3 regions of the Bradyrhizobium sp. PUT101 genome follow, and region 3 is predicted to be linked to each of the others. Evidence: predicted binding sites of a transcription regulator. Region 3 holds the regulator's gene; each other region holds the start of a gene.
What was found. The regulator PhoB, encoded in region 3, activates phosphate uptake and scavenging genes when phosphate is short. The targets are predictions, from matches to a motif close to TGTCATNNANCTGTCAT.

Region 1 (10,319 bases), 170 kb from region 3:
GAAATCGGTAAGCACGCTGCTCCTGGTTCTGATGGCGCTACTGGCCGTCGGGGCGCTGACCAGCACGGCGATCCAGATGGTCGAGGCCTTCGGCCGCTACAGCGACAGCCTGGAGACCGAACGGCTCGCGAATGCCGACAAGGCGATCTTCCATGGCGTGCTGGCCTTGCGCAACAATCGCGGCGATGCCCAGAGTGCGCTGCTCGGCGAGGACGATCCGCGCGCCAAGCTCGGCGCCGTCGAGAAGGCGGAGCAGGCCGGCTACGATGCCATTGCCGCGGCGCTCCCCACCGTCGAATTTGCCCGGCGCGACGAGCTCGCAAACACGCTGAAGCAGCGCTGGAGCGAGGCCGCGCCGAAGTTCCAGCTGTTCTACGATGAGGCCAAGCTGCCGCGCGCCGAGCGCAAGGTGGAGCGCACAGCGGCCTGGTACGATGCCGTCACCAAGGTGATCGAAACCGCCAATCTGGCGTCCACCGCGGTGTCGAACCGCGCCTGGATGAACGATCCTTTCATCGCCCGTATGATCCAGGCCCGTCGCCTCGCCTGGCAGGTGCGCGATCGCTATGGCATTCAGTGCTCGACCCTGCGTCCGAACGTCAACGGCTCAAAGCCGCTCGACGAGACCCAGAAGCAGACCGTGGCCGGATGGAATGGCACGATCACTGCCGGCTGGGTCGGCATGCAGGAACTGCTGGCTGCGCCTGATGTGACGGCGGACCTCGTCAACACGGCCCGGGAGGCACGCGCCAAGACCGACGGCGTTCTCAAGCATATCGGCGATCTGACCAGGAACTTCGACGGCAGCGGCCGTCCCGCGATGCCCGCCTCGGAATGGAACGCACTGTGCCAGTCGCCCTTCGCGTCCATCGTGGCGGTCGCCAACAAGGCGCTCGACCTGTCGATCGCGCGCGCGGAGACGGTTCAGGCGAAAGCCCTGACCAATCTCATCGTGCAGTCGCTCGCGTTCCTGCTCGCGCTGGCCGTGACCCTGGCCGGCGTGTTCGTGGTACGCAATCGCCTCATGCGTCCGGTGCGCGCCATCCTCGATGCCATCGCGCGCATCGGTGGGCGCGATTATGCGACGCCGGTTCCGCAATCCCGCCATCCTGACGAGTTCGGCACCATGGCTGCGGCCCTCGAGAGCCTGCGCGAGAGCGCGGCGACCGCGGAACGGCTGGGCCGGGAACGCGAATCGCAACAGGCGCTTCAGCTCGCGCGGTCGGGCACTGTCGACGCCGCCTGCCGCAGTTTCGATGATACGGTGCAGGCGGTCATTCAGAGTGTTGTGGCCTCGACGCGGGAGCTCGACGCCACCGCAACCGGCGTACGCTCGCTGGTCTCGGACTCCAGCAGCCAGACCGCCGCGGTCTCGTCCGCCGCCGAGCAAGCCACCAACAATCTCGAGACCATCGCAGCCGCGACCGAAGAGCTCTCCGCATCCGTCGGCGAGATCTCCGCGCAGGTGCAGTCGAGCGCCCGCGAGGCCCGCGAGGCCGTGGCGCAGGCCGAGCAGACCAATGCGACGGTCGAGATCCTCGACCAGACCGCAAGCCGCATCGGCGAGGTCGTGAAGATGATCAACGCCATCGCCGGCCAGACCAATCTTCTGGCATTGAACGCCACCATCGAAGCCGCGCGCGCGGGTGAGGCCGGCCGCGGCTTCGCCGTCGTCGCGGGCGAGGTCAAGAGCCTCGCCGCCCAGACGGCGACAGCGACGGAAGAGATCTCGCGCCAGGTCGCGGAAATCCAGGGCGCCACCGGCCAGGCGGTTGCCGCGATCCGCTCGATCGGCGGCGCCATCGGCGGCATCGACGAGAAGATGACGGCGATTGCCGCCGCGGTCGAGCAGCAGCGCGCGGCGACCACGGAGATCTCGCGCAACTTCCAGCAGGCCGCTCAAGGCACCCGGGAGGTGACCGACACCATCGGCAGCGTCGCGAGGCTCAACCAGGAGACCGGCAACGCCGGCACGGTGCTGTCGGAGTCCGTCAAGAAGATGTCGGCCGACGCCGATCGTCTGCGCACCGCGGTCGAGGGCTTCTTGGGAGCCGTGAAGACCGCATAGCTTCCTCTGGTCTTTCCATCCGATGTCGCGCGGGCATTGCCGTCGGTCCGCGTGGCGGGTACATCTGTGGCGCCTCGTTCCGCGAGCGCTGAGACAGACGTAAGACATATCAGGGATGGAGAGTTCGATGCCGGTCGCGCCACAACACAAGGCCCAGCGTCCCTATCGCGGTGTGTTCCCGGTCGTGCCCACCATCTTCGACGAGCGCGGTGAGCTCGACCTCGAGGGCCAGCGCCGCTGCGTCGATTTCATGATCGACGCCGGCTCGCACGGTCTCTGCATCCTCGCCAATTTCTCCGAGCAGTTCGTGCTCACCGACGCCGAGCGCGAGACGGTGATGCATGCGGTGCTGGAACATGTTGCCGGCCGGGTTCCCGTGATCGTGACCACCACGCATTTCAGCTCGGCCGTGTGCGCGGCGCGCAGCAGGCAGGCCGAGGCGGCCGGCGCCGCCATGGTGATGGTGATGCCGCCCTATCACGGCGCGACCTTCCGGGTCCCCGAGAAGGGCATCGTCGAATTCTTCAAGGTGCTCTCGGGCGCGATCGACATTCCCATCATGATCCAGGACGCGCCTGTGGCCGGCACGCCGCTCTCGGTCGAGCTGCTGGCGCGGCTGGCGCGCGAATTCGCCAACATCCGCTATTTCAAGATCGAGGTTCCCTTCGCCGCCGCAAAGCTGCGCAGCCTGATCGAGGCGGGCGGCAGCGATATCGAAGGCCCCTGGGACGGCGAGGAGGCGATCACGCTGATGGCCGATCTCGACGCCGGCGCCACCGGCACCATGACCGGCGGCGGCTATCCCGACGGCATCCGCCAGATCATCGATCCGTATTTCGCCGGCAAGCGCGAGGAAGCGAAGGCCGCCTATGAGCGCTGGCTGCCGCTGATCAACTACGAGAACCGCCAATGCGGCCTGATCGCCTGCAAGGTCATGATGCAGGCCGGCGGCGTGATCAAGTCGGAAGCCGTGCGGCATCCGCTCCAGCCGCTGCATCCGGCAACGCGCGCGGGATTGCTGGAGCTCGCCAAGGAGCGCGACGCGCTGGCACTGCGGTGGGGGAGGTAACCTTCTCCCGCCGAAATTCGGTCTTTCCGTCGTCATTGCGAGGAGCGAAGCGACCAAGCAATCCAGACCGGTTCCGCGGAGACAATTTTTGCTGCGCTCCCAATGACGGGGCTGCCCATTCGGTTAGAGGTGTCGAATTGGCGCAATTCCGCCAGTTTCCCCGGACCCGGCGATCAAGTATCGTGCGCTGACCAACCAGACTCTGCGGAGCAGTCGAGACATCGCGCAATACCTCTTCACTATGCCGTTATCCCGAGTCAGGTTGGCGCAAACCGACAGAACAGGGAGGCAGTGCCATGACGATGAGGCCGGATCCCACCTTTCACGCATCGCCCAAGCTTGCGATGGAAGCACCTGCGGAGAACTTTGCCTACACGTTGCTGCTCAGTCCGGACTTCTCGAAGCCGGATGCTCTCGCGGTCATCGACGTCAAGCCGGGATCGCCGACCTATAGCCAAGTCGTCCACACCGTGACGATGCCCAACAAGGGCGATGAGTTTCATCACTTCGGCTGGAATGCCTGCTCCTCCGCCTTGTCGCCGCTCGCCGGACATGCCTTCGTCGAGCGGCGCTATCTCATCATTCCCGGGCTGCGCTCGTCGCGCATCTACATCATCGATACCAAGCCCGATCCGACCAAAGCCAAGATCCACAAGATCATCGAGCCAGAGGAAGTCTTCAAGAAGACCGGGTACTCGCGGCCACACACGATCCATTGCGGGCCGGACGGCATTTACGTGAGCACGCTGGGCGGCGGCGGCAAGGACGGTACCGACGGCCCTCCCGGCGTCTTCATCATGGATTGCGAGACCTTCGAGGTCCTCGGACGATGGGAGATCGACCGCGGTCCACAGACGCTGCATTATGATTTCTGGTGGAATCTGCCGCGCGACTACATGGTGACGAGCGAATGGGCGTTGCCGCCGCAATTCGAGAACGGGATCGTCCCGGAAGATCTGCTTGCGAACAAATATGGACATCGTCTCCACTTCTGGGATCTTCGCGCACGCCGCAACGTCCAGACCATCGACCTCGGCGCCAATCATCAAATGGCGCTGGAGGTACGACCGGCGCACGATCCGGTTCGCGAGTACGGCTTCGTAGGCGTCGTGGTCGACACCACGAATCTCGAAGCATCGATCTGGACCTGGTGGCGAGAAGGCGGGAAATTCCATGCGGAGAAGACGGCGACCATCCCGCCCGAGCCCGCGCCAAAGGAGAAGCTCCCGCCGCTGCTCCAGGGATTTGGCGCCGTGCCGCCGCTGGTGACCGACATCGACCTGTCGATGGATGACCGGTTTCTCTATGTCTCGTGCTGGGGCACGGGTGAAATGCGCCAGTACGACGTCAGTGATCCGCGCAAGCCGAAGCTTGCGGGCTCGGTCCACATCGGCGGTATCGCGCGCCGCACGCCTCACCCGAACGGCAAGGCATTTGCGGCGGGTCCGCAGATGGTCGAGATCAGCCGCGACGGCAGGCGCGTTTACTGGACCAACTCGCTCTATTCCACCTGGGATGACCAGTTCTATCCCGATGGGGTTCCGGGCGTGGAGGTCATGGCCAATGTCGATCGCAATGGCGGCCTCGAGCTCGACAAGGACTTTTTCGTGAGCTTCCCCGACGGATATCGTGCGCACCAGATCAGGCTCGAGGGCGGCGATTGTTCGACGGACTCCTTTTGCTATCCGTCGGTCTAGATTGGGGGCACGCGAGCCCGGCACTCGGCTGGCTGTGGCTCGCTCTCGTCGCGAGCGGTCTCTACCATGGGGTCAATCCGGGCATGGGATGGCCGCTCGCCGTTTCGGCCGGGCTCATGGACAAGAGCCCGCGCGCGCTTTTTCGCGCCTTGTGGGCCCTGTCCGCCGGGCATCTGCTCGCAACGCTTCTCGTGCTGCTGCCATTCGCGTTCCTGCTCGTGCTGGCGGAGTGGCAGCGTCCGATCCAGATCGGTGCGAGCCTTCTCGTCATCGGCTTCGGCGTCTATCGGTTGATCATTCGGCGCCATCCCCGCGCGCTGGCACGAATTCCGCCGGCGCAATTGGTGCTCTGGTCGTTTGCCGTCGCCATCGCTCACGGCGCCGCCCTGATGCTCGTGCCGATCTATCTTGGGCTCTGCCAGGCCTTCGAGCTCGATGCCGGACATGAGGCGGCGGGCGAGTTGATGAAGGCAAGTATCGGGATGGCGGTGCTCGTGGCCCTGGTGCACGTTGCCGCCATGGTCAGCGCCGGCGGATGTCTGGCTTGGCTGGTCTATCGTTATCTGGGGCTGAAGTTCGTCTCGCGAAGCTGGTTCAATCTGGATGCAGTCTGGGCGACCAGTCTCGTCCTGGTCGGCGCCGTGGCGCTCGCCTTCAATCTTGGGAGCTGAGAGTGAGGCGCTTACCGCGTCAACGCCCACTCGCCGATGATGCGGAAGCGAGCCTTCGCGTCGTCCTGCTTGAACAGTGCGAGGCGGTCGATCGCCAGCGCGCCGAGACGAAGCGACGCAAACCGGGCCCGTAACATCTCCAGTATCGGCCCGCGGCGCTCTGCATCCAGCCGGCCGGTGAGCGTCATGTGGAAGCGGAATTCCTCCATCACGTAAGGATAGCCCCAGCGGTCGAGATAGTCGCGCTGCCGCTCGGTGAGTTTTTCGGGCTTGCGCCGCGCACGATCTTCCGCGGTGAGGGCCGCGCGGATGGAGTCGAATTCATGAACGCAATCGGCGGCGAACTGCTGGAGAGCGTCGACTGGCGCGGCCGGAATGACGGCAATGAAGCCGCTGATGGTATCGACGACAGGGCGGATCACCGGAATTGTCCGCGATTGGCCGGCGAACGTCGCGCAGGCCGCCATGAGCTCGGCCTCGGTCCTGCCTGATACCAGCGTCATCGGCGCCCTCAGCGTCGCGTGAAAGCCGTATTTGCGGGGATCGGCGGTGATGTCGCGCCAGTCCGGCGCGACGCGCAACGCTTCTTGCGGAAACGAAACCTCATCGCCGGTGTAGGCGTCATAGCCGAGCAGTTCGGCGCCGAAGCAGGAGAGGGCGCTGTCGGCGCCGGCGGAAAAGTAGATCGCGTAGCGGGGGAAACCTGTCATTGCCTCAGCATAACCGGTTTAGGCCGCGACGACAGCTTCGCGCGGCGCCGTCACGGCAGTGAGCAGCCTTGTCGCGTCGGTGAGATGCACGAGCTTGCCGCCCGAGATCACTGCGATCAGCCGCGGCCGCAGCTTCACGCCGTCGTCGACGAGGAGAATGTCGGCGCGGCGTCCTTCCGCGAGCATGCCACGATCGGCAAGGCCGGTCGCGCGCGCCGGCCCGGCGGAGACCAGGTCCCAGGCCTGTGCCAGCGGCACCACGCCATCGGCGGCGAGGCGGAACGCGGCGAGCAGCTGTGCGGGATAATAATAGTCCGACGCCAGCACCGAGCAGAGCCCCTTGGCGATCATGTCGGAGGCCCTGGTCCAGCCGGTGTGGCTGCCGCCGCGCACGACGTTCGGCGCGCCATAGACGATGGCATCGCCGTGGCTCGCTGCCGCCAGCGCCGTCTCCTCGTTGACCGGAAACTCCGCGATGTCAGCGCCGAGTTCGCGAAACTCCCGGCGCATCGCCGGCGTTGCGTCATCATGCGAGAGCATCCGCACGCCCGCCGCGCGGGCAGAAGCGGCGAGGCGCGACACCGAAGCGGGCACCTTGTCCGCGCGCGAAACCACGCGCTCGACCAGCCGGTCGAATTCCTCGCTGGAAAGGCCAGTGCGCTCCACCATGCGGTTGCGCTTGCGCGGCTTGGCCAGGTCGGCGACGGTGCCGTCCATGTGGTCGTTGAAGGCGAACAGGTCGACGCGGCCCTCGGCCAGCCACTGGGCGATCTCGGCCTCGGCGTCGAGATTGTAGGTCTCGTGGCGCAGATGGAAGCGGGTGTCGGCGGCGAATTGCGGGCGCTGCCGCTCGATCGCCTCCATCAGGCCGCGCGCATTGTCGGCGCTGCGCAGGCCCGGCTCCCAGGAGCAGGTCGTGGCGTGAAAGACAGTGGTGATGCCGTTGCCGATCGCCTGGCGATCGCTGTCGGCGAGCGCGACATCGATCGGAAAATCGACGCCGGCGCGCGGCATCATCTGCCGCTCGAAGGCATCGCCATGCAGATCGACGATGCCGGGCAGCACCAGCAGGTCCCGGGCATCGATCGCCAGCCGCGCACGACCGCGAGAAGCATCGACCTGTGCAATGTCCGTTCCGGACACGAGAAGTGAGGTTTCGACGAGCTCGGCGCCGATCAGGGCGCGGCCGCCTTCGAGGAATATGTCTGTCACGCGATCGCGCTTCGTTTGCTGACCGGAGAATTGGTGAGAGAGCTCGCTCGTGCTTCGTATGTCGAAAGAAAATCTTCAATCCCGAGCTTGCGGAAATCGGGCAGCGCCGCGCGCAATTTGTCGTGATCCCAGTCCCACCAGGCGAGCTTCGCAAGGCGCCCGGCGATCTCCTCCGAGAACCGCCGCCGCACGACACGAGCCGGATTGCCCGCGACGATGGTGTAGGCCGGCACGTCCTTGGTGACGATGGCGCCGGCCGCGATCACCGCGCCGGTGCCGATGTTGCGACCCGGCAACACGATCGCGCCATGGCCGATCCAGACGTCGTGGCCGATATGGATGTGGTGCTGGCGCCGCCAGTCGAAGAACTCGGCATCGTCGCTCTCACCTTCGAAATACGCGCTGGAGCGGTAGGTGAAGTGCGCCTGCGTCGCGCGGTGCATCGGATGGTTGCCGGGATTGATGCGCGTCATCGCCGCGATCGAGCAGAACTTTCCGATGGTGGTGTAGGTGATCTGCGAATCGTTGACGACATAGGAGTAATCGCCCATCGCCACTTCATGCAGGATCGTGCGCGCGCCGACCTCGGTGTAGGCGCCGAGCCGAGTCTCATGCAGTTTGGCCGAGGGGTCGATGGTCGGCTGAACCGAAAGAGCTTTGGCGGCCATGTTGTATCCGAGGTGCGAGGGGCGGGCGTTCCTCTTCGAGCGGATTCATGACAATGTCATGACGTAGCGATGACAGGGGATGACGTGTGCAGGATCGCTGCGCTGCAACGATCGTGTCACACAAGTGTTAAGCATGGACGTTAGCGATTGGCTCCAGCTACTCTGGAGCCCTGCATGCTGGTGGTGGATGGTCTGACGTGTCGCTTCGGCGCAAAAGCCGCGGTGGACGATGCTTCGTTTCAAGTTTCTCCCGGCGGCTTCGTCGGTGTGATCGGGCGATCCGGCGCCGGCAAGTCGACATTGCTGCGGAGCATCAATCGTCTGGTGACGCCGAGCGAGGGACGCGTCCTGTTCGACGGCGTCGACGTCACCGCATTGCGCGGCAAGGATCTGCGCCAATGGCGGGCGCGGTCGGCGATGATCTTCCAGCAGTTCAATCTGGTCGGCCGACTCGATGTCCTCACCAACGTCCTGATGGGACGGCTCGCGACGATGCCGGCCTGGCGCTCGCTGTCGCAAATCTGGCCGGAGCAGGACAAGGCGCTGGCGATGTCCGCACTGGAACAGTTCGATATCGCTTCGCTCGCCGCCCAGCGCGCCGACCAGCTCTCCGGCGGTCAGCAGCAGCGCGTGGCGATCGCCCGCGCCCTGGTTCAGCAGCCCGACATCATTCTGGCCGACGAGCCGATCGCCTCGCTCGACCCGCGCAACACCAAGATCGTGATGGATGCCCTTTTGCGCATCAACAAGCATTTCGGCATCACCGTGCTCTGCAACCTGCATTCGCTCGATCTCGCCCGCAGCTATTGCGACCGCCTGATCGGCATGGCCGCAGGCCGCGTGGTGTTCGACGGCGCGCCGTCGATGCTGACAGATCGGATTGCGCGGGAGCTCTACGATCTCGAAGCCAACGAGGTCATGGGCGGCGCGCCGGCCGCCGCGCCCGAGGGTGTTCCGGCGCTCGGCAGCGCTGCCGCCGCCTGAGCGGCGGAAGCGCACGCTCAACGTTTCGCGTTAAACGAACTCCAGCTGAAGAAAAGGGGTATCATGATTACTCGTCGATTGATTCTTGCCGGTGCCGCGGCCCTGGCCTTCACCACCTCCGCCTCTGCCGAAGACTGGCGGAAGAAATATCCGGAGATCACTCTGGCGGTCGTTCCGGCGGAGAATGCCTCCGGTGTCACCGAGCGGTTTACGCCCTTCATCAACTATCTGTCGAAGGAGCTCGGCACGAAGGTCACGCTGCGCGTCGCAAACGACTATGCCGCCGTGATCGAAGGCCAGCGCGCCGGAAATATCCAAATCGGCTATTACGGCCCTGCAGCCTTTGCCCGCGCCCGGCTGACCGGTGTCAAGACCGATGCGTTCGCGATCGAGGTCAATGCTGACGGCTCAAAGGGCTACTACTCGGTCTTCTACGTGCTCGCGAAATCGCCCTACCAGAAGGTCGAGGACCTCAAGGGCAAGAACCTCGGGCTCGTCGACCCGAACTCGACGTCGGGCAACAACATGCCCCGCTTCAAGCTGAATCAGATGGGCGTCGATCCCGAGGCCTATTTCTCCAAGGTCGTCTTCACCGGCAGCCATGAAAACGCGGTGCTGGCGCTCGCGCAGGGCACAGTGGACGTCGCCGCCAACTGGTGGAACGCCGAGGATGATTCCAACCTGACCCGCATGCTCAACAAGGGCATGGTGAAGAGCGCCGACGGCACGCCGATGAAGAAGGAGGACTTCCGGGTCATCGTGAAGTCGGACATGATCATCAACTCGCCCGTCGCCTATCTCAGCGACCTTCCGGACGACATGAAGGCCGCGATCAAGAAGGCATTCCTGGATGCCGCACAGAAGGACCCCGAAGCCTTCAAGAAGCTCTCCGACGGCAAGAACAAGCCCTGGGATCCGGTCACGAACGAAGAGTACAACAAGACGATCGAGCTGATTAAGTTCGTCGACCATCTGCGCAAGAAGGCGTCCTGACCGTAAGGGACACGTCGCCCGAGCCGGGTCAATCGACCCGGCTCTTTCCATGATCGGCTGGCCTCCCACCGAATGACCATTGCGGTTTCGATCCTTCCCGAGCAGCAGCTGACTGCGCTGAATGCGGCCTATCGCAAGGCGGTCGCGCGCAAGCGGTTACGGCTGCTGCTTGGCGCTGTGCTGTTCATCGCCGCGCTGCTTGTCGCTGCGATCGGCGCCGAAGTGAACCTGCGCACCTTCTTCGCCC
Region 2 (10,319 bases), 180 kb from region 3:
CGACATGGTCTCGATCTGGGGCCTCGGATTCAAGGCCGAGCTCGGCGGCAGCCTCGCACCGGGCCTGTGGATGCATGGCGGCGCACAGGCGGTGCTTCAGGCTTGCGAACCCGGCGTGCTGTTCAAGGATCTGTCGGCCTGCAATGCCTACGCGAATGCGCTCGCCGCCGCGGCGAGCATCAAGGTGCCGACGACGCTCATTCTCGGCGAGCGGGACATGATGACGCCGGCGAAGGCGGGCAAGGCGCTCGCGGCTGCGATCCCGCATGCGAAGACCGTCATAGTGCCCGGTGCGGGCCACATGATCATGGCCGAGCGCCCGGATGAGTTGCTGGCAGCATTGAGGAACTAAGCGGATCGATCTTCTGTCTTGCGCGTTGCGATCAGATATCCCTCTCAATCAAGAAGGGGAACTCGATCATGCCAAGACAGGAAGTCATTCGTAAAGCCAGGCAGGACAAGCGCGCCGGCAAATCGCCGAGCACGCAGGCCGGCGAGTTCGTCAAGGACGAGATCGACAGGATCAGGAAGGGCAAGCACGGGGCGCGCTCGACGAAGCAGGCCATCGCCATCGGCCTTTCCGAGGCACGGCGCGCCGGTGTCGATCTGCCACCGCCACGCAAGGGGCGCACCAAGAAGGCGACGCGCCGCAGCGCCAAATATGCCTATGAGGTCGGCCAGGGTAAACGCACGCCCAAGCGTCGCCCGCGCGTCTCGCGTGCGGTCGAGAACGTCCTGAAAAAGGAGCCGCGCTCGACCGCATCGCGCAGTGCGCTGTCGAAGCAGGGCAAGCGCGCCGCGAGCCGGCGAACCGCGGCGTCACGTTCTGCCGCTGCGCGCAAGGCGAGCCGCACCAAGGGCGCCAAGGCCCGCTCCGCCGCAGCAAAGAAGGCGGCGCGCACCCGGGCGCGCCGCAGGAACTGATGTCCCGTAGCGACCTTGTGAGTTGAATGCCAGCGGCTGCCGCCTGACGATCCGGCCGTCCATTGAATCGATCGGAGCTTTCATGTCAGAGACTCTCAAGGGGCGCACCGCGCTCGTGACTGGCGGGTCGCGCGGGATCGGCGCCGCGGTCTGTCGCGCGCTGGCCGAAGCAGGCGCTGCCGTGGCGATCAATTGCCGAGAGCGGATCGCACAGGCCGAGCAGCTCGCTGGCGAGATCGGCAAGCAAGGCGGCCGCGCCATCGTCGTCGCTGCCGACGTCTCGCAAGCCGAAGCCGTGGCCGGAATGGTCGAGCGCGTGACCGCCGGGCTAGGGCCGATCGACATCCTCGTCAACAATGCCGGCATCGCCATCACGCGCGGCATCGACGATCTCACCGAGGACGATTTCGACCGGACCATCCTGGTCAACCTGAAATCCGCCTTCCTGTGCACGCAGGCCGTGTTGCCGTCGATGCGGTCAAGGAAATGGGGCCGCATCGTCAACATTTCCTCGGGAGCGGCGCGCGGCGCCGGCTCGATCGGCCCGCACTACAATGCGTCCAAGGCCGGCATGGAAGGCCTCACGCGAGGTTACGCCGCGCGGCTGGTGAAGGAGGGTATCACCGTCAACGCAGTGGCGCCGTCGCTGATCGAGACCGACATGATGAGCGGCCAGCCCCAGCTCGTCAGCCGCATCCCGCTCGGGCGCTTCGGCACGGCCGAGGAGGTGGCGAAAGCGGTGATGCTGCTGGTCGACAACGCATACATGACCGGGCAGACCGTGGCGCTCAGCGGCGGGATGGCGTTTAACTGAGCGCACGCCGTCATGGCCGGGCTTGTCCCGGCCACCCACGCCTTACCCGTGGCGCGAAGAACGTGAATGCCCGGGACAAGCCCGGGCATGACGATCAGCTGCAGATCGAGGCGCAGCGACTCACCACATCGTCGCAGCCGCGCGCTCGGGCCAGATGCGATCGTACTCGGCGCCGCCGACCTTGTTCTCGCTCATTTCCGCGAGGATCTGGCCCGGTGTCGGCAGCGTTTTCGGATCGACGCGCTTGTCGGGATTCCAGAGGTCGGAACGGACGATGGCGCGAGCGCACTGGAAGTAGATCTCTTCGACGTTCATCACCATGACGCTGCGTGGCGCCTTGCCTTCGACCTTGAACGAGACCAGCAGCTCCGGATCGATCGAGAGATAGGCGCGACCGTTGGCGCGGACGGCGTTGCCGGAGCCGGGAATCAGGAACATCAGCGACACCCTGGGATCGCGCACGATGTTGCGCAGGGAATCGACCCGGTTATTGCCGCGGCGGTCCGGCAGCATCAGCGTCTTGGGATCGTGGATGCGGACGAAGCCGGGGAGATCGCCACGTGGCGAGCAATCGATGCCTTCGGGCCCGATGGTGGCGAGAGCGGCAAACGGCGCCTTCTCGATGAAGATTCGGTAGAGCGGCGTGACGTGGTCGGCGACTTTCACGGTCGAGGCGTCATTGGTGGCGCCGTAGATGGCTTCCAGCTGTTCGACCGTTTCGATCACCGACATTCCACTCTCTCCTCGTTGCATCGGCAGCTATTCTTGCCAGCCTTCATTCCTGATCACGCGAACGAGCTGGCGGCCGTGATAGTCCGCGCTGCCGGCATTGAGGATGGTGACGTCGGCCCGCGCCGACGCGTCGTCAACACTGCGCGACAGCCGCTCGGCGATATTGCCGTCGCTGTGCCGCGCCCGCGCGGCAAGCCGCTGCGCCAGCACGTCGGGCGGCGCCGTGATCGCGACGACCACGACGTTTACATAGGCTCGGCGCAGCGCGGCGATCACCGTGCGCGAGACGTTGGCAACGACGGCTCGGCCGGCCCGGATGTCGTCGTCTATGCCGAGCGGCAGGGCATAGGAATGCCCGTGCGCCTCCCAATGCACGGCAAAATCGCCGTGCTCTCGCACGCGGCGGAATTCTTCCTGGCTCACCGCAATGTTGTCCTCGTCGGCGGAGGACTCCCGCGTCACGACCCGGCGCGGGAAGATGATGTCCGGATCGTCGGCGCAGGCCGCTTGCGCAAGTCGCAGCAAGGTGTCCTTGCCGGCGCCGCTGGGGCCGACCACGAGCACAAGCCGCCCGGGGCCGATCGCACCCGCCTCGTTCTGCGCCGTGGTCACGGTCTCGCTCATGCGACGCGGCTCCCTTCGCGCCAGACGCTGCGGACGACGGGAACGCTGCCGGCAACGTGCACACGGATCAGGTCGGCGCGCTTGCCGGTCGCGATCTCGCCGCGGTCGGTGAGGCCGACCGCCTCGGCGGGCGCTTTCGTCACGGTGCGAACTGCCGCCGGGAGGCTGATTGCCGGCACATGCTCCGGCAATTGCAGCGCGCCCATCAGGAGGCTCGAGGGGATGTAGTCCGACGACAGGATATCGAGCAGGCCTTCGCGGGCGAGATCGACCGCGGCGATGTTGCCGGAGTGCGAGCCGCCGCGCACAACGTTGGGCGCGCCCATGAGAATGTCGATGCCAGCCTGGTGCAGGCCGCGCGCGGCCTCCAGCGTGGTCGGGAATTCCGCCACCGAGACACGATCGCGCACGGCGTCCGCGACGTTCTCCTCGGTGGTGTCGTCGTGGCTCGCGAGCGGGATCTTGTACTGATGCGCCAGCGCCACGATCTCGCGCATGTTGGTCGCCGCATATTGCTTCTGGTACTCGAAGCGCTTTGCGAACAGCTCATCGAGCTCGGCATCGGTCTTGCCGCCGCCCTTGCCGCGATAGTAGTCGCGCAGCTTGACCTCGTCGCGGAACTGGCGCTGGCCGGGCGTGTGATCCATCAGCGACATCAGCTTGACGTCGGGGCGGTCGATCAGCTCCTTGGCCTCCTCGACCACGCTCGGCATCGGGATCTCGCAGCGCAGATGCAGGAAGTGGTCGGCGCGCAGCAGGCTGGCCTCGCGCGCGGTGGTGATCGCGGCGGCGAGCACGCCGGCGCGGCCATCAACTTCCTCGGCGCCGTCCTCGCGCCAGACCCGGAGCGAATCGAAAACCGTGGTGATGCCCGAGGTCGCGAGCTGGCCGTCATAGGAAATGACGGCCGCGACCGGATTCCAGAACACCTTCGGCCGCGGCACGTAATGCGCTTCGAGATGGTCGGTGTGGAGCTCGATCAGGCCGGGCATGATGAGATCGCCGGCTGCGTCGTCAGCGCCCGCCGGCGCCCTGCCCTCGCCGATCTCGACGATGCGTCCGTCGGCAAAAGCGAGCCAGCCCTGCTCGATCACCCGGTCGGCCAGCACGATCCTGGCGTTGGCGATCACCGTTACCTTCGGCTTGGCGTTCATTTCCCTCTTCCTTCAGGCCGCGGCGGCAAAGCTGGCGACGTCGACGATGCGGTCCGCAATCAGATGACGGATTTCGTCGTCATGGACAATAGCGACCATGGCGACGCCCTGGCGCTTCTTTTCAGCGACCAGCTCGACCACGACGGCGCGATTGGCAGCATCTAGCGAGGCGGTGGGCTCGTCCAGCAGCAGGATCGGCAGGTCCGAGATGAAGCCGCGCGCAATGTTGACGCGCTGCTGCTCGCCGCCGGAGAAGGTCGCGGGCGGCAGCTGCCAGAGCCGCTCGGGGATGTTGAGACGATGCAGCAGCGCGCCGGCGCGCACCCGCGCGTCGGCACGTGCCATACCGTTCACGATCAGTGGCTCGGCGACGACGTCGATGGTGGCAACGCGCGGCACTGCCCTCAGGAACTGGCTGACATAGCCGATGGTGGAGCGGCGGACGTTGAGCACCTGCCGCGGCTCGGCGGCGGCGAGATCGACCAGCACGCCGCGATGGCGGATGCCGATGCGACCGCTGTCGCAGCGGTAATTGCCGAAGATCATCTTCAGGATCGACGATTTGCCGGCGCCTGATGGCCCCGACAGCACGACGCATTCGCCGGGATCGACGTGGAAGGTCACGCCGCGCACGACCGGCAGCTCGATGCCGCCTTGCAGGTGCATCGTAAAGGTCTTCCGGGCATCGGCAACGTCGATCATGGCGGTCATCGAAAAGCTCATGGCGGGAGAATCGAGGAGACGAGGAGTTGCGTATAGGGCTCACGCGGATCGTCGAGCACCTGGTCGGTGAGGCCGGTCTCGATGACGCGGCCGCCCTTCATCACCATCACGCGATGCGACAACAGGCGCGCGACCGCGAGATCGTGGGTGACGATGACGACGGCGAGATGCAGCTCGGCAACGAGACTGCGCACGAGATCGAGCAGGCGCGCCTGCACCGACACGTCGAGGCCGCCGGTCGGCTCGTCCATGAACACCAGTCGCGGCTCGGTAACGAGGTTGCGGGCGATCTGAAGACGCTGCCGCATGCCGCCGGAATAGGTACGCGGCGCATCGTCGATACGCACGACGTCGATCTCGACGCGGGTGAGCCAGTCCGACGCGGTCTCGCGGATGCGGCCGTAGTGATTCCAGCCCACGGCCATCAGCCGCTCGCCGACATTGGCACCGGCCGAAACCGCCATGCGCAGGCCCTGCGCGGGGTCCTGGTGCACAAAACCCCAATCGGTGCGGAACAGGAAGCGCCGCTCGGCTTCACCGAGCGTCGTGAGATCACGCGTGACGCCGTCGCGCATCCGGTAGGACACATGGCCGGCGCTCGGTGCGAGCTGGCCCGACAGCATCTGCAGAAGCGTCGACTTGCCCGAGCCTGATTCGCCGACGATCGCCAGCACCTCGCCGGGATAGAGCGCGAAGAAGACGTCGCGGCAGGCGGCGATGCGACCAAAGGACTTGCTCAGGGACTCCGCCACCAGCAGCGGCTGGTCGTTTTCGAGCGTATCGAGATTGGCCAAGCCTTGATCAACCATGTGAGCCCGCCTTTTCCCTGTAGGGCGCAGCGCTGAGACTGCCGTGATGGCCGGCGGCCTGGCGGCCCTCACAATAATCGGTGTCCGAGCAGACGAACATCCGCCCGCCCTTGTCGTCGGTGACGATCTCATCGAGATAGGAATCTTCCGCGCCACAGAGCGCGCAGGGTGCATTGAAGCGGTAAGGCTCGAACGGATGGTCCTCGAAATCGAGCGAGACCACCTGGGTATAGGGCGGGATCGCGTAGATGCGCTTCTCGCGGCCGGCGCCGAACAATTGCAGCGCGGGACAATTGTCCATCTTGGGATTGTCGAACTTCGGCGTCGGGGACGGATCCATCACGTAGCGCGCGTTCACCTTCACCGGGTAGGCGTAGGCGGTCGCGATATGGCCGAAGCGCGCGATGTCCTCGTAGAGCTTCACGTGCATCAGGCCGTACTCGGCGAGCGCGTGCATGCGCCGCGTCTCGGTCTCGCGCGGCTCGAGGAAACGCAACGGCTCGGGGATTGGCACCTGATAGACCAGCACCTGGTTTTCGTTCAGCGCCGTCTCCGGAATGCGGTGACGGGTCTGGATCACCGTCGCCTCCCCCGTCGCGGTCGTGGTCGCAACGCCCGCGGTCTTGGCGAAGAACTTTCGGATCGAGATCGCGTTGGTGGTATCGTCGGAGCCCTGGTCGATCACCTTGAGCACGTCCTGGGGGCCGAGGATCGCGGCGGTGACCTGCACGCCACCAGTGCCCCAGCCATAGGGCATCGGCATTTCGCGGCTGGCGAACGGCACCTGATAGCCGGGAATGGCGATCGCTTTCAGGATCGCGCGGCGGATCATCCGCTTGGTCTGCTCGTCGAGATAGGCGAAGTTGTAGGCGGGCGCGTTCATTCCGCGGCCTCCTTCATGGCATCAGGCGCATTGGCATCCGCGAACTCCTGCCGCAGCTTGCGCAGCAGGCCGAGCTCGGACTGGAAGTCGACATAATGCGGCAGCTTCAGGTGCTCGACGAAACCGGTCGCCTGGACGTTGTCCGAATGCGACATCACGAATTCCTCGTCCTGCGCGGGTGCGAGTGCCTCCTCGCCGAGCTCGCGGGCACGCAGCGCACGATCGACCAGGGCCATCGACATGGTCTTGCGCTCGCTCTGGCCGAAGGCAAGGCCATAGCCGCGGGTGAAGCACGGCGCTTCGGTCGCCGAACCCTTGAACTGGTTGACCATCTGGCACTCGGTCAGCTCGATCGAACCAAGCGGCACGGCGAAGCCGGCGTCTTCCGCGATGAACTCGACCTCGACCTCGCCGAAGCGGATCTCGCCGGCGAAGGGATGGTTGCGGCCATAGCCGCGCTGGGTGGAATAGCCCATCGCCAGCAGGAAGCCTTCGTCGCCACGCGCCAGATTTTGCAGGCGCAGGTCGCGATCCGCCGGAAAATTCAGCGGCTCGCGGGTGAGATCGCCGACCGGCGCGCCGTCCTCGGCCCGGGGCGAGGGTTCGATCAATCCGTCGCGACCGAGAATGTCGGTCACGCGCGGCGTTGGCGCGGTGGGCGCTTCAGCCGTCGCCGGCGCGTCGGGAACGAAGCCTTCGGCGAGCGAGGGGTCGAGCAGGCGATGCGTGTAGTCGAAGGTCGGCCCGAGGATCTGCCCGCCGGGAATGTCTTTGAAAGTCGAGGACACCCGCCGTTGCACCCGCATGGCGCCGGTGTCGACCGGCTCGCTGGCGCCGAAGCGCGGCAGGGTGGCGCGGAAGGCGCGGACCAGGAAGATCGCCTCGATCAGATCGCCGCGCGCCTGCTTGATCGCCAGCGACGCGAGCTCGCGATCGTAGAGCGAGCCCTCGCTCATGACACGGTCGACGGCGAGGCCGAGCTGCTCCGAGATCTGGTCGAGCGTGACCTCCGGAACGTTCTGGTCGCCGCGCCGCGCATTGGCGAGCAGGCGATGGGCGTTCTCGATGGCGCGTTCGCCGCCCTTGACTGCGACATACATGCTTCAGCTTCCTTGACTCACGACGCGCGTGGTGCGCGGGATCGCAACCACCGCGTCATCGGCGACCAGCACCACGTCGATGCCGCGCGGAAACAGCGCCTCGTTGACCCGCAGGCGCTCGAACAGGTCGAAAGGCTTGATCGACGCCTGCAGGGACGCGACACCGTCGATGCCGGGGCCCCGCATCTCGAAGGCGCGCCCCGAAACCAGGCTATCGACCTGAATGATCACCGTCGTCGAACGATCCGGATATTCGCTCGTCCCGAGCGCAAACCGGTCGAGCGGCGGAAGCGCCGTGCCGTCGCTGATCAGCGCGAAGCTCGCGATCGAGCAATCCTGCACCACCGGCGCGCCGGTATGGAATTTCAGCCATTTCACCAGGTCGGAGCTCTCCGCCATCCGCGTATCGAGCCAGAGCGGCGTGTCGTGGTCGAACAGCGTGAGCGCGATCGCGGCGGTGCCGCGCATCATCGGCCCTGGCGCTCCCGCCATCGGCACGATGCGCTGGACCGAGCCCGGCCGCGCCATCGCGTCCATGACCGAGCGAAAGGTCGATTGCGCCGACAGCACCTTGTCGACGAAACCCGGCGGCAGTTCCGCAATCGTGGTCATGATCTCACCCCTCACCGCGCACCATGGTGTAGAAATCAACCTTCGTCGCAGCGGTCTCAGCCGCCGCCTGCTTGCGTTCGATCATCAGTTGCTCGCGCAACGGCGCGACAACGTCCCGCTCCACGGCGCCGCCGTGATCACGGGACTGCATCAGCGCATCGCACAGCGCGATCAGCCGCGCCTTCTCACCGTCACGGCCGAGCGTGTAGCCGAACCCGACCTCACCGCTCGCAAGCCGCACCGCGGCGCGCGAGACCGTGGCTTCGCCGAGATTGAACGGTGCGCCGTCGCCGCCGACCCGGCCGCGCAGCATGACGAGGCCGCTTTCGGGCGCGCGCAGGTCCTGATGGGCCGGGAGGGCCAGGTTGCGGAGGCGAGCGGCGATCTCGCCCGCCTCCGCGTGCGCCAGCACCGCCATCGCGGCCTTGCGCTGGGCTTGCTGGTTGTTGTGCTGCGTCACCTGGTCCACCGAACTTGCCGGATTGAAGTTGTCTATGATAATAGACAACTTCATACGGACGCGCCATGACTGTTTCGTGACAATGATGTGATTTCTGGAGTAGGCTTCCCGCGACATGAGCATGCAGGACACAGCCTCCTCGGGCGTCGCGCTATGGCGCCTCGTTGCCGACGGCATCGAGCGCGGCATCGCCGACGGCCGCTTTGCGGCCGGCGACAAGCTGCCGGGCGAGATGGAGATCGCCGAAACCTATCGCGTCAACCGGCACACCGTGCGGCGCGCGCTGGCAGCCCTTGCCGAGCGTGGCCTCGTGCGGGCCGAGCGCGGCAGCGGGACCTATGTCGAGGCGCAGAAGCTCGCCTATCCGCTGCGCTCGCGCACGCGCTTTTCCGAGATCGTCGGCGCGGGCGGCCGCGAACCGCATGGACGGCTGATCGAGGCGACCGACGATATCGCTACGCGCGAGCTCGCACGGGAGCTGGGACTGAAGACCGGCGCACCCTTGGTGCGGATCGAGGCGATTCGCCTCGCCGACCGCACGCCGATCTGCGTGTCCACCACCTGGCTGTCGGCGGAGCGGTTTCCGGACGCCGGCGCCGTGTTCGCGGCGACGCGCTCGATGACGAAGCTGCTGGCGCATTACGGCGTGCGCGACTATCGCCGCGGCGCGACCCGAATCACGGCCGGCATCGTCGACGCGACCGATGCCGTACGGCTCGATCTGGCGCTGGGCCGGCCGATTCTGGTGGTCGATGCCACCGACAACGATCTCACGGGCAAGCCGCTGCTGACGAAGCACTCGCGCTTCGCGGCGGAACGGGTGGAATTTCTGGTGGAGAACGGGTGAGGCTTCGCCACGCTTCACCCTCTCCCCTTGCGGGAGAGGGTGGCTCGCCGCAATAGCGGCGAGACGGGTGAGGGGTATCTCTCGGCGCGCGAGTTCGCGGGCAGATACCCCTCATCCGGCGCTTCGCGCCACCTTCTCCCGCAAAGGGAGAAGAAAGTTAGGCCACCGCCCTGCGCCCGATGATCGCAAACCGCAGCTTGCCCGAGATGAAATCGATCGCGGCCACCGCAACCAGGATCATCAGGATCAGGAACGACACCTTCTGCCATTCCAGCACGCGGATCTGCTCGGCGAGCTGGAGGCCGATGCCGCCGGCGCCGACGATGCCGATGATGGTGGCCGAGCGGGTGTTCGATTCGATGTAGTAGAGCACCTGGCCGGCGATGACGGGCAGCACCTGCGGCATCAGGCCGAAGCGGATCTCGTGCAGGGCACTGCCGCCGGAGGCGCGGATGCCCTCGACTTCCTTCTGGTCGGCGCCCTCGATCGCCTCCGAGAACAGCTTGCCGAACGCACCGAAATCCGACACCGCGATGGCCAGCACGCCGGCAAACGGGCCGAGCCCGACCACGTTGATCCACACCAGCGCCCAGATCAGCGTATCGACGCCGCGAATCGAATCGAGGAAGCGCCGGAC
Region 3 (10,319 bases):
CCGGCTCCGACGGTGAGCAATTTTTCGGTACGCAGCGCCGCGACGAGATCGCCCGAGGGCACCACGGCCTTGATGCCGATCAGGAGGCCTTCGCCGCGCACCTCGCTGACGACTTCGGGATGGCGATCGATCACGGAGGCGAGCTTCTGCTTCAGCAGCAGCGACATTTTCTGCACGTGACCGAAGAAGCCGGGTTTGAGCATGACGTCGAGAACGGCGTTCGCAGCCGAGATCGCGAGCGGATTGCCGCCGAAGGTCGAACCGTGCGAGCCCGGCCCCATGCCGCGCGCAGCGTCGGCGGTGGCGAGCACCGCGCCGATCGGGAAACCGCCGCCGAGCGCCTTCGCCAGCGACATCACGTCGGGCACGACGCCGGTGCGCTTGTAGGCAAAGAGTTCGCCGGTCCGGCCCATGCCAGTCTGCACCTCGTCGAAGGCGAGCAATAGGCCGTGCTCGTTGCAGAGCTCGCGCAGCGCCTTCAGGAAGGCGGGAGGCGCAGAACGAACGCCACCCTCGCCCTGGATCGGCTCGATGAGAATGCCGGCGGTGTGCGGGCCGATCGCCTTCTTGACGGCTTCGAGGTCGCCATGCGGTACCTGGTCGAAGCCGTCCATCGGTGGACCGAAGCCCTCGAGATATTTTGCAGAACCGGTGGCAGCCAGCGTCGCCAGCGTGCGGCCATGGAAGGCGCCCTCGAAGGTGATGATGCGATAGCGCTCAGGATGCCCCTTGGAGAAGTGATGGTGGCGCACCAGCTTGATCACGCCTTCCAGCGCCTCGGCGCCGGAATTGCAGAAGAACACGAAGTCCGCAAAACTTTCGTTGCACAGACGCGCCGCGAGCTTCTCGCCGTCCGGGCTCTGGAACAGGTTCGACATGTGCCAGAGCTTCGTCGCCTGCTCCTGCAACGCCTTGACCAGAGTGGGATGCGCATGGCCGAGCGCATTCACCGCCACGCCGGAGGTGAAATCGAGATAGCGATCCCCATTGGTCGCGATCAGCCAGCAGCCTTCGCCGCGCTCGAAACCGAGGTCGGCCCTGGCGAAAACGGGGAGCAAATGCGGCGCGGCGCTGTTAGTCATGACGTCACTTGAATGTTGCGGACGGTGTGACGCGTGCATTGCGCAACGCACCATTGACCGGCCCGGAAAACGAAACGTGCCGCCTTTTAAGGGCGGCACGTGGGGCTATCTTATGCCTGACAAGACGGGTGTCAATGCCGCCTGGAAAGCCTCGCGAAACGCTGAATCCGTAGTCTTGCGGTGCCGATTTTGCGGGATTTTCACCACGGAACATGTGGACGCGAGTCGGCGGACTCTTGCGCGGGAGTCACGCCATATTGTAGCGTTTGGACTGTCAGATACGACATCTCGTGCAGCAGTTCTGATCCTCTAAGTCCTCATGTACCGGCGTAAACGTTCGGGCGTCTTGAGCGCGCCCGGCGAGCCTTAGGGGATTCTGGCGGCACGGGTTTTTCAAGGCTTAGGCAATCGCTGCGAAGGCCCCAGGATGGCAGGCGCGCAGCGAGGGAAAGGGTGCAATGACGGTTTTGACCTGGTCCGATGATCGCGTCGAGCAGCTGAAAAAGCTTTGGGAGGCCGGACTTTCGGCCAGCCAGATCGCGGCGGAGCTCGGCAATGTGACCCGCAATGCCGTGATCGGCAAAGTGCACCGGCTCGGCTTGTCCGGCCGCGCCAAGAGCCCTTCATCGGCAGCGCCCCGGCCGCGCAAGGCCCGGCCTGCGCAGCACATGATGCGGGTGACCCGCCCCGTCGCCCGCGGCAACACCGCGCTGGCGCAGGCCTTCGAGGTCGAGGTGGAGGCCGAGCCCGTCACCTACGACAACGTGGTGCCGATGAGCCAGCGGCTGTCGCTGCTGGAATTGAACGAGGCAACCTGCCACTGGCCGGTCGGCGATCCCTCCAGCCCGGATTTCTTCTTCTGCGGCGGCAAGGCGCTCTCGGGCCTGCCCTACTGCGCGCAGCATTCGCGCGTGGCGTATCAGCCCGCAGCGGATCGGCGGCGCGCACCGGCGAAGCCGGGCACGCGGTGAGCTTATAGATCTGGCTGATTGCAGCCGTCACATGATGACGGCTCGACTTACTCGGTGTCATCCCCGCGGAGGCGGGGATCCATAACCACAGGGCGCAGTGATTGCGCGAGATGGCTACTGCGAGTCTTCGCCAAACCACGTCCTGTGGTTTTGGATCCCGGGCTCGCACTACGCGCGCCCCGGGATGACGGCCAAGATTGTTGCCGCGGCTCGCTAATTCGACATTCACAAAACTCAGGTCTGCTCCGCCTTCGCGAACCGATCGTCCAGCGCATAGCCGGCGCCACGGACGGTGCGGATCGGATCCTGCTCGCGGCCGAGATTGAGCAGCTTGCGCAGGCGGCCGATGTGGACGTCGACAGTGCGCTCGTCGATGTAGATGTCGCGGCCCCAGACGCTGTCGAGCAGCTGCTCGCGCGAGAACACGCGGCCGGGATGCTCCAGGAAGAACTCCAGCAGACGATATTCGGTCGGGCCGAGATCGATCGGCCGGCCCGAGCGCGCCACGCGGCGCTTGTCGCGGTCGAGCTCGATGTCGCCATAGGCGAGCACGGTGGCGAGCCGCTCGGGGCTGGCGCGCCTGAGCAGACCCTTCACGCGCGCCAGCAGCTCCGGCACCGAGAACGGCTTGACGATGTAATCGTCGGCACCGGTCGCAAGTCCCCGCACCCGCTCGCTCTCCTCGCCGCGCGCGGTAAGCATGATGATCGGCAGCTGCTTGGTTTCGGGACGGGTGCGCAGCCGCCGGCACAGCTCGATGCCCGACAGGCCCGGCAGCATCCAGTCGAGCACGATCAGATCGGGAATGTGCTCCTTGAGGCGGGTGTCGGCGTCGTCGCCGCGCATAACCGTCTCGACGTCATAGCCGTCGCCTTCGAGGTTGTAGCGGAGAAGCTCGGTGAGAGCTTCCTCGTCCTCAACCACCATAATGCGTGCGCCCATGTTGTCGTCGCTCCTTAGGTATTCGGCACCGTCGTGGCGAAGGTCGTCATGTCGCCCTTCGGCCGCTTGTCGGTGATCGCCTGGCCCTCGATCATGTAGAACACGGTCTCGGCGATGTTGGTGGCGTGGTCACCGATCCGCTCGATGTTCTTGGCACAGAACATCAAATGGATGCAGAAAGAGATGTTGCGCGGATCCTCCATCATGTAGGTGAGGAGTTCGCGGAACAGCGAGGTGCAGATGGCGTCGACTTCCTCGTCGCCTTTCCACACCGCCATCGCCGCCGGCAGATCGTGCGCGGCATAGGCGTCCAGCACCGACTTGACCTGCTGCTGCACGAGGTCGGTCATGTGCTCCAGCCCGCGGAACAGTTTGAGCGGGTGGAAGTCGGTCTCCAGCGCCGCGACGCGCTTGCCCATGTTCTTGGCGAGATCGCCGATGCGCTCGAGATCGGTCGCGACGCGCATGGCGCCGACGATCTCGCGCAGATCGACCGCCATCGGCTGGCGGCGGGCGATGGTGAGCACGGCGCGCTCCTCGATGCGCTTCTGCAGCATATCGAGCTCGGCGTCGGTGGTGACGACGCGCTGACCGAGCGTGACGTCGCGGCGGATCAGCGCGTCGACGGAATCGACGATCATGCGCTCGGCAATGCCGCCCATCTCAGCGACCAGGCGGGTGAGCTCCTGCAGGTCGGTGTCGAAAGCCTTTGCGGTATGTTCAGAACCCATGTTCCGTCTCCTCAGCCGAACCGGCCGGTGATGTAATCCTGCGTGCGCCGGTCGGTCGGCGACGTGAAGATCTTGCTGGTGTCGTCGAACTCGATCAGCTCGCCGAGATACATGAAGGCGGTCTTGTCGGAGACGCGGGCCGCCTGCTGCATGTTGTGGGTGACGATCGCGATCGTGTAGTTCTCGGACAATTCCTGGATCAGCTCCTCGACCTTGGCGGTCGAGATCGGGTCGAGCGCCGAGCAGGGCTCGTCGAACAGGATCACCTCGGGCCGCACCGCGACGGTACGGGCAATGCAGAGGCGCTGCTGCTGGCCGCCGGAGAGCGACAGGCCGGAGGCGTTGAGCTTGTCCTTGACCTCGTTCCACAGCGCGCCGCCGCGCAGGGCCTTCTCCACGCGATCGTCCATCTCCGATTTCGAGATCTTCTCGTAGAGGCGGATCCCGAAGGCGATGTTCTCGTAGATCGTCATCGGGAACGGGGTCGGCTTCTGGAACACCATGCCGACCCGGGCGCGCAGCAGATTGAGGTCGAGCTTGGGGTCGAGCATGTTGGTGTGGTCGAGCATGAGCTGGCCGGTGGCGCGCTGGCCCGGGTAGAGGTCGTACATCCGGTTGAAGATACGCAGCAGGGTCGACTTGCCGCAGCCGGACGGGCCGATGAAGGCCGTGACGCGATTGGTGCCGAGCGCCAGATTGATGTTCTTCAGCGCATGGTGCTCACCGTAGTAGAAGTTGAGGTTGCGCGCCGTGACCTTGGCAGGCGCCTCGGGCAGCGGATGCGAGCCGGGGTGAACGGTCGGCGCGCTTACGGAAACAGACATTTCACTCATTTTGCGGTCCTCTCGGCACCAAGGATGCGGGCGCCAATGTTCAGGGCAAGCACAGTCAGGGTGATCAGCAGCGCACCGCTCCAGGCGAGTTGCTTCCAGTAGGCGTAGGGGCTCTGCACGAAGTTGTTGATGGTCACCGGCAGGTTGGCCATCGTCTTGTCCAGGCCGAGGCTGAAGAATTGGTTCGACAGCGCCGTAAACAGCAGCGGCGCGGTCTCGCCCGCGACGCGAGCCGTGGCCAGCAGCACGCCGGTGATGAGGCCCGAGCGCGCCGCACGGTAGGCGATCCGCTTGATCACCAGCGAACGCGGCAGCCCGAGCGCGGAGGCCGCCTCACGCAGCGGGTTCGGCACCAGCAGCAGCATGTCCTCCGTGGTGCGCACCACGACCGGGATCACGATCACGGCGAGCGCCAGCGCGCCAGCGATTGCCGAGAAGCCTCGCATCGGCACCACGACCGCACCGTAGATGAACAGGCCGATGATGATCGAGGGCGCCGAGAGCAGGATGTCGTTGATGAAACGGATGACCGAGGTCAGCCTGTCGTTGCGTCCGTATTCGGCAAGATAGGTGCCGGCGAACATGCCGAGCGGCGCGCCGATGCCGACGCCGATCACGGTCATGATCAGCGAGCCGACGATGGCGTTGCGCAGGCCGCCCTCGGTCGATCCGGGCGGCGGCGTGTCTGCGGTGAAGACCTGAAGGTTGAGCCCGGCCAAGCCGTTGTAGAGCAGCGTGACCAGGATCAGCGCGAGCCAGGTGACGCCGAAGGCGGCGGCTGCGATGCAGAGGCCGCGGATGACGATGTCCCAGCGGCGGCGGCGCGAATAGATCGGGTTCATGGCTTCACTTTCCGGCCTTGGTTTCCAGGCGCATCAGCATCAGCCGCGCGGCCGCGAGCACGAAGAACGTCAGCACGAACAGGAGCAGGCCGAGCAGGATCAGGCCGGACTGGTGCAAGCCGTCGCTCTCGGCGAACTCGGATGCGATCGCTGCCGAGATCGTGGTGCCCGGGGCGAAAATCGATGAAGAGATGCGGAACGAGTTGCCGATGATGAAAGTCACGGCCATCGTCTCGCCGAGCGCGCGACCCAGCGCCAGCATGACGCCACCGATGATGCCGACGCGGGTATACGGGATCACTACGCTGCGCACGACTTCCCACGTGGTGCAGCCGACACCGTAGGCGGCTTCCTTCAGCACCGGCGGCACCGTCTTGAACACGTCGACCGAGATCGAGGTGATGAAGGGCAGCACCATGATGGCGAGGATCAGCGCGGCATTGAACAGGCTGAGATAGGACGGGGGACCTGCGAAGATCGCGCCGAGCACGGGCACGCCGTCGAACACCCTGATCATGAAGGGCTGGAAGGTGTTGGCCAGGAACGGCCCCAGCACGAAGAAGCCCCACATGCCGTAGATGATCGAAGGAATGCCGGCGAGCAGTTCGATCGCCATGCCGATCGGGCGGCGCAACCATTGCGGACAGAGCTCGGTGAGGAAGATCGCAATGCCGAGACCGACGGGAATGGCGATCAGCATCGCGATGAAGGAGGTGACGAGCGTACCGTACATCGGCCCGAGCGCGCCGAGCACGGGCGGATCGGCCGAAGGGGCCCAGCGCTGCGTCCACAGGAACGACAGGCCGTATTCCTTGATCGCCGGGAAGGCGCCCACGATCAGCGAAATGATAATGCCGCCGAGGATCAGCAGCACCGAGATCGCGGAAAGCCGCGTGACCCAGTAGAAGGTGACGTCACCGAGCTTGAACGCGCCCAAGGCCTTGGCGCGATCATACGGTCCGGCGTCGTCGATTGCATCGCTCTGAACGGCCATCTCTGCCACGCCGATCCCCTGTTTTGCCTTACGCCATCTGCATGCCGCCAAAGGCGGTCGTTTTCGACGGTTTGCCGCGTCGTTCCGGGTGGTCTCAAGGACCCGGAATCCTGGGATTCCGGGCCGTTCTTTCACTCGCGCCCCGCCGAGGCGGAGCGCGAGTTTCAGTACGCTGCAATCAGCTCTTGATCTCGGCAGCCCACGTCTTCTCGATCTGCTTCACGACCGTGTCGGGCATCGGGATGTAATCGAGCTCCTCCGCCATCTTGTCGCCCTTCTCGAACGCCCACTTGAAGAACTTGATGGCTTCCTGGGACGCCGCCTTGTCGGTCGCATCCTTGTGCATCAAGATGAAGGTCGCGCCGGTAATCGGCCACGACGTTTCACCGGGCTGGTCGGTCAGGATCACATAGTAGTTCTTGGAGCCGGCCCAGTCGGCGTTGGCGGCCGCAGCCTGGAAGGCCGCAACGGTCGGCTGCACGGTCTTGCCAGACTTGTTGATCAGGGCACCGTAGGTCAGCTTGTTTTGCTTGGCATAGGCATACTCGACATAGCCGATCGAGTTCTTGGTCTGGCTGACATTGCCCGCGACGCCTTCATTGCCTTTGGCGCCAACACCCGTTGGCCACTCGACCGCGGTACCGGCACCGACCTTCGTCTTCCACTCGGCATTCGTCTTCGTAAGGAAATCGGTCCAGATGAACGTGGTGCCGGAGCCGTCCGACCGACGCACGACGGTGATGGCGTCCGAGGGGAGCTTCACCTTGGGATTAAGCTTGGCGATCGCCGGGTCATTCCATGTCTTGACCTTGCCCAGATAGATGTCGCCCAGCAACTCGCCAGAAAACACCAGTTCGCCCGACTTGATCCCTTCGAGATTGACGACCGGCACCAAGGCACCCATCGCCTGCGGCCACTGGATCATTCCGTCCTTTTCAAGCTGCTCAGGCTTGAGGGGCATATCGCTCGCGCCGAAGGTGACGGTCTTGGCCTGGATCTGCTTGATGCCGCCGCCCGAACCGATCGACTGGTAGTTCAGACCGTTGCCGGTCTCCTTCTTGTAGGCGTCAGCCCACTTGGAATAGAGCGGGAACGGGAAGGTCGCACCGGCACCGGTGATATCGGCTGCGAAGGCCGCCGTCGTCGTTGCGGCGACCAAGCCCGCAGCAACCATAGTTTTGATGAAATTCATGCTGGTCTCCATACAGGGGAGCGAAGCGCCATCCGCGCCCGATCGCGCTCCCCGCGCCGCTCGTTTAGGGGCGGTCGGCTGTGCTTTTACGAAGGTTTCGTGACAGCTGGATGACACCGACAAGCGATTGAAATTGCTTGAATTTCAGGTCAAGCCGAAGTCTTCACCTGGGGAAAACAGGCGGTGAAAGTGGCGCCCTGCTTGGGCACGCTTTCAATCAGAAGGCGGCCGCGATGGCGGTTAAGAATATGTTTCACCAGCGATAATCCGAGGCCGGTCCCGCCTTGCGAGCGGCTGTCGCCGACGTCCACCCGGTAGAAGCGCTCGGTCAGCCGCGGCAGGTGCTCCGGTGCGATGCCGGGGCCGAAATCGCGGACCAAGACCCGGATTTCCTGAGTTCCATCAGCGGCGATGCCTGGTGTCAGCGACACAATGACGCGTCCGCCGGAGGCGCCGTATTTGAGCGCGTTCTCGATCAGGTTCTCGAACAGGCGGAGCAGTTCCTCGCGGTCCCCCGCGATCATCACCGGCAGCTCCGGCAGATCGATCTCCACCTCGACCTGGCGCTCGCGCGCCAGCGGCTCGAGCCCGTCGGCGACCTGGCGGATGATCGGTATGAGGTCGACCAGGGTGTCGGGCCGGACATGAGCCGACAGCTCGACCCGCGACAGCGACAGCAAATCGTCGATCAGGCGCGCCATGCGCGTGGCCTGGTTGTGCATGATGCCGAGGAAGCGTTCGCGCGCCTTGGGATCGTCCTTGGCCTGGCCCTGCAGCGTGTCGATGAAGCCCGACAGCGCGGCCAGTGGCGTACGCAGCTCGTGGCTGGCATTCGCGACGAAGTCGGCGCGCATCTCCTCGACCCGGCGCAGTGGCGTCTGGTCGTGGAAGGTCATCAGCATGCATTTGTCGGCGCCGCCGAAGCTGGTCGGCACCGGCACCGGCGTGATCATGAGCTCCATCCAGCGATCGACCGGAACATGGTCGAGATAGGTCGCGCGCCGCGGCTCGGTGGTGGCGATCGCCTCGCGCAGCGCCGTGATGATCTCCGGCGAGCGCAGCGCGAACTGGGCGAGCTCGTTCCTGCGTAGCGCCGGCGCGAGCTGGGCGGCCGCGGCGTTGAGGTGGATGACGCGGCCGGCGCGGTCGAGCAGCACCGCCGGATCCGGCATGCCGGCGACCACCGCAGCCACCGCCGCGCTCTCGACCGGGTTGATGCGCCTGACGTCGTCGCGCGAAGCGGCGCGATCATGCAGCCGCCAGGGGATCAGGGCAGCCGCGGCGATGCAGAGGAACACGATCGCGGCGTGCAGCGCCGACAATTCGCCGAGCGAGGCCACGACGGACAGCGCCAGCGCCGCGGCAATCAGGATGATGGTCGAGTGCCGGAGCCGGTCGGACCAGGGCTGGGCGGGGGGAGAAGATGGGGCGTCGATCGCCATCGGGACGGGCTTCTCCTGGGGACTGTCCTAAGGACTCTGGCACCGGTCAGGCGCCGCCGTCGCTGCGCTCTCTCACATAGGCGGCTTCACGCACCGGGCCGGGATCCAGCTTGAGCGCCGCCTGTTGCAAGCGCTTCGATCGCGCGCCGATGATAACTTCGCGAAGCGTCAGCAAGATTACAGATAAGACGAAGGGAGACAGATAATAGAGGACGCGGAACAGCAGCATGCCGCCCAGAAGCTCCTCCCGGTCCATCTGCCAGAGACCGACCAGCATGGCGGCGTCGAACACGCCGAGGCCTCCGGGCGAATGGCTGGCGAAGCCGAGCAGGGTGGCCGAGACGAAGATGACCGCGACCACGACGAAGCCGACATTGGGCTCGTCCGGGACCAGGACATACATCGCCAGCGCGCAGAAGCCGAGATCGATGATGCCGATCGCAATCTGGAGCAGCGTCAGCGGGCCGCCCGGCAACACCACGGTCCAGGGGCCGCGGCCGACCACCCGCGGCTGGGTCCAGACCCAGACCACGTAGCCGACCAGTGCCGCGATGATCATCAGCGCCAGCGTCCGGTTCAGCCAGGGCGGAAGCTGGTCGATCGAGGCGGCGGCCTCCGGGTGATAGGCGATGCCGAGACCGAGCACGGCGGCATTGCCCAGCCAGAAAGTCAGGCCGGCGAGAAAGCAGATTTTTGCGACGTCGATCGCGTTCAGCCCATAAGCCGAATAGATGCGGTAGCGCACCGCACCGCCCGTGAAGACGCTGGCTCCGACATTGTGGCCGATGGAATAGCTGGTGAAGGCCGCGAGCGCGTTGATGCGATAGGGCACCTGGGCATGGCCGATCGCGCGCGTGGCGAAGAGGTCGTAGAAGGTCAGGGTGAAATAGCCCGCAGCGACGAACAGCGCCGACATCGCAATCTGACTCGGCTCGGTGCTCTTGATCGCCTCGAGGACCTCGTTGAAATCGATGCCTCGCAGCATGTGGTAGAGCACATAGCAAGCGATGCCGATGACCGCGATGCTGATCACAACTCCAAGCTTATGCAGGACTTGCTTCTGGCGCAGAAACGACATCGCCCTGCGTATGGCTTCCAGCATCTAGACCTCGAACAACACTTCGGCGGCCAGGGTGGCCGGCGGACAGGCGGACGACGCACAGGCAATCAACGAATCCTCGCCGCCGGCTCCGGCATCGCGGATGCCCCCCGCCCCTCCACTAGCGCGTTTTCGGGCGGAGTGGAATTCGCCAATTCGAACAAAAACACGTGCGTTCAATATTTTAGGCA

Region 1: the regulator PhoB is predicted to act here: its motif matches at 8,143-8,159, upstream of phnC (phosphonate ABC transporter ATP-binding protein).
Region 2: the regulator PhoB is predicted to act here: its motif matches at 8,901-8,917, upstream of phnF (phosphonate metabolism transcriptional regulator PhnF).

What each region holds. Positions count from the first base shown of each region.
Region 1 covers NZ_CP197207.1:3,647,459-3,657,777, reverse strand. The annotation lists gene ACSHT2_RS17920 (methyl-accepting chemotaxis protein) at 1-2,068, shown strand, start outside; gene ACSHT2_RS17915 (dihydrodipicolinate synthase family protein) at 2,196-3,137, shown strand; gene ACSHT2_RS17910 (selenium-binding protein SBP56-related protein) at 3,434-4,834, shown strand; gene ACSHT2_RS17905 (hypothetical protein) at 4,918-5,505, shown strand; gene ACSHT2_RS17900 (DUF1045 domain-containing protein) at 5,517-6,215, opposite strand; gene ACSHT2_RS17895 (alpha-D-ribose 1-methylphosphonate 5-triphosphate diphosphatase) at 6,234-7,427, opposite strand; gene ACSHT2_RS17890 (transferase hexapeptide repeat family protein) at 7,424-8,095, opposite strand; gene phnC (phosphonate ABC transporter ATP-binding protein) at 8,270-9,079, shown strand; gene phnD (phosphonate ABC transporter substrate-binding protein) at 9,143-10,072, shown strand; gene phnE (phosphonate ABC transporter, permease protein PhnE) at 10,145-10,319, shown strand, end outside.
Region 2 covers NZ_CP197207.1:3,636,065-3,646,383, forward strand. The annotation lists gene ACSHT2_RS17805 (alpha/beta fold hydrolase) at 1-352, shown strand, start outside; gene ACSHT2_RS17810 (DUF6496 domain-containing protein) at 421-924, shown strand; gene ACSHT2_RS17815 (SDR family NAD(P)-dependent oxidoreductase) at 1,007-1,738, shown strand; gene ACSHT2_RS17820 (pyridoxamine 5'-phosphate oxidase family protein) at 1,859-2,470, opposite strand; gene phnN (phosphonate metabolism protein/1,5-bisphosphokinase (PRPP-forming) PhnN) at 2,498-3,094, opposite strand; gene ACSHT2_RS17830 (alpha-D-ribose 1-methylphosphonate 5-triphosphate diphosphatase) at 3,091-4,248, opposite strand; gene phnL (phosphonate C-P lyase system protein PhnL) at 4,261-4,959, opposite strand; gene phnK (phosphonate C-P lyase system protein PhnK) at 4,968-5,780, opposite strand; gene ACSHT2_RS17845 (alpha-D-ribose 1-methylphosphonate 5-phosphate C-P-lyase PhnJ) at 5,773-6,663, opposite strand; gene ACSHT2_RS17850 (carbon-phosphorus lyase complex subunit PhnI) at 6,660-7,763, opposite strand; gene phnH (phosphonate C-P lyase system protein PhnH) at 7,767-8,375, opposite strand; gene phnG (phosphonate C-P lyase system protein PhnG) at 8,380-8,844, opposite strand; gene phnF (phosphonate metabolism transcriptional regulator PhnF) at 8,951-9,682, shown strand; gene phnE (phosphonate ABC transporter, permease protein PhnE) at 9,840-10,319, opposite strand, start outside.
Region 3 covers NZ_CP197207.1:3,817,957-3,828,275, forward strand. The annotation lists gene ACSHT2_RS18665 (aspartate aminotransferase family protein) at 1-1,082, opposite strand, end outside; gene ACSHT2_RS18670 (GcrA family cell cycle regulator) at 1,541-2,053, shown strand; gene phoB (phosphate regulon transcriptional regulator PhoB) at 2,288-2,995, opposite strand; gene phoU (phosphate signaling complex protein PhoU) at 3,010-3,726, opposite strand; gene pstB (phosphate ABC transporter ATP-binding protein PstB) at 3,738-4,559, opposite strand; gene pstA (phosphate ABC transporter permease PstA) at 4,556-5,401, opposite strand; gene pstC (phosphate ABC transporter permease subunit PstC) at 5,406-6,395, opposite strand; gene pstS (phosphate ABC transporter substrate-binding protein PstS) at 6,574-7,587, opposite strand; gene ACSHT2_RS18705 (ATP-binding protein) at 7,737-9,029, opposite strand; gene ACSHT2_RS18710 (lysylphosphatidylglycerol synthase domain-containing protein) at 9,076-10,131, opposite strand.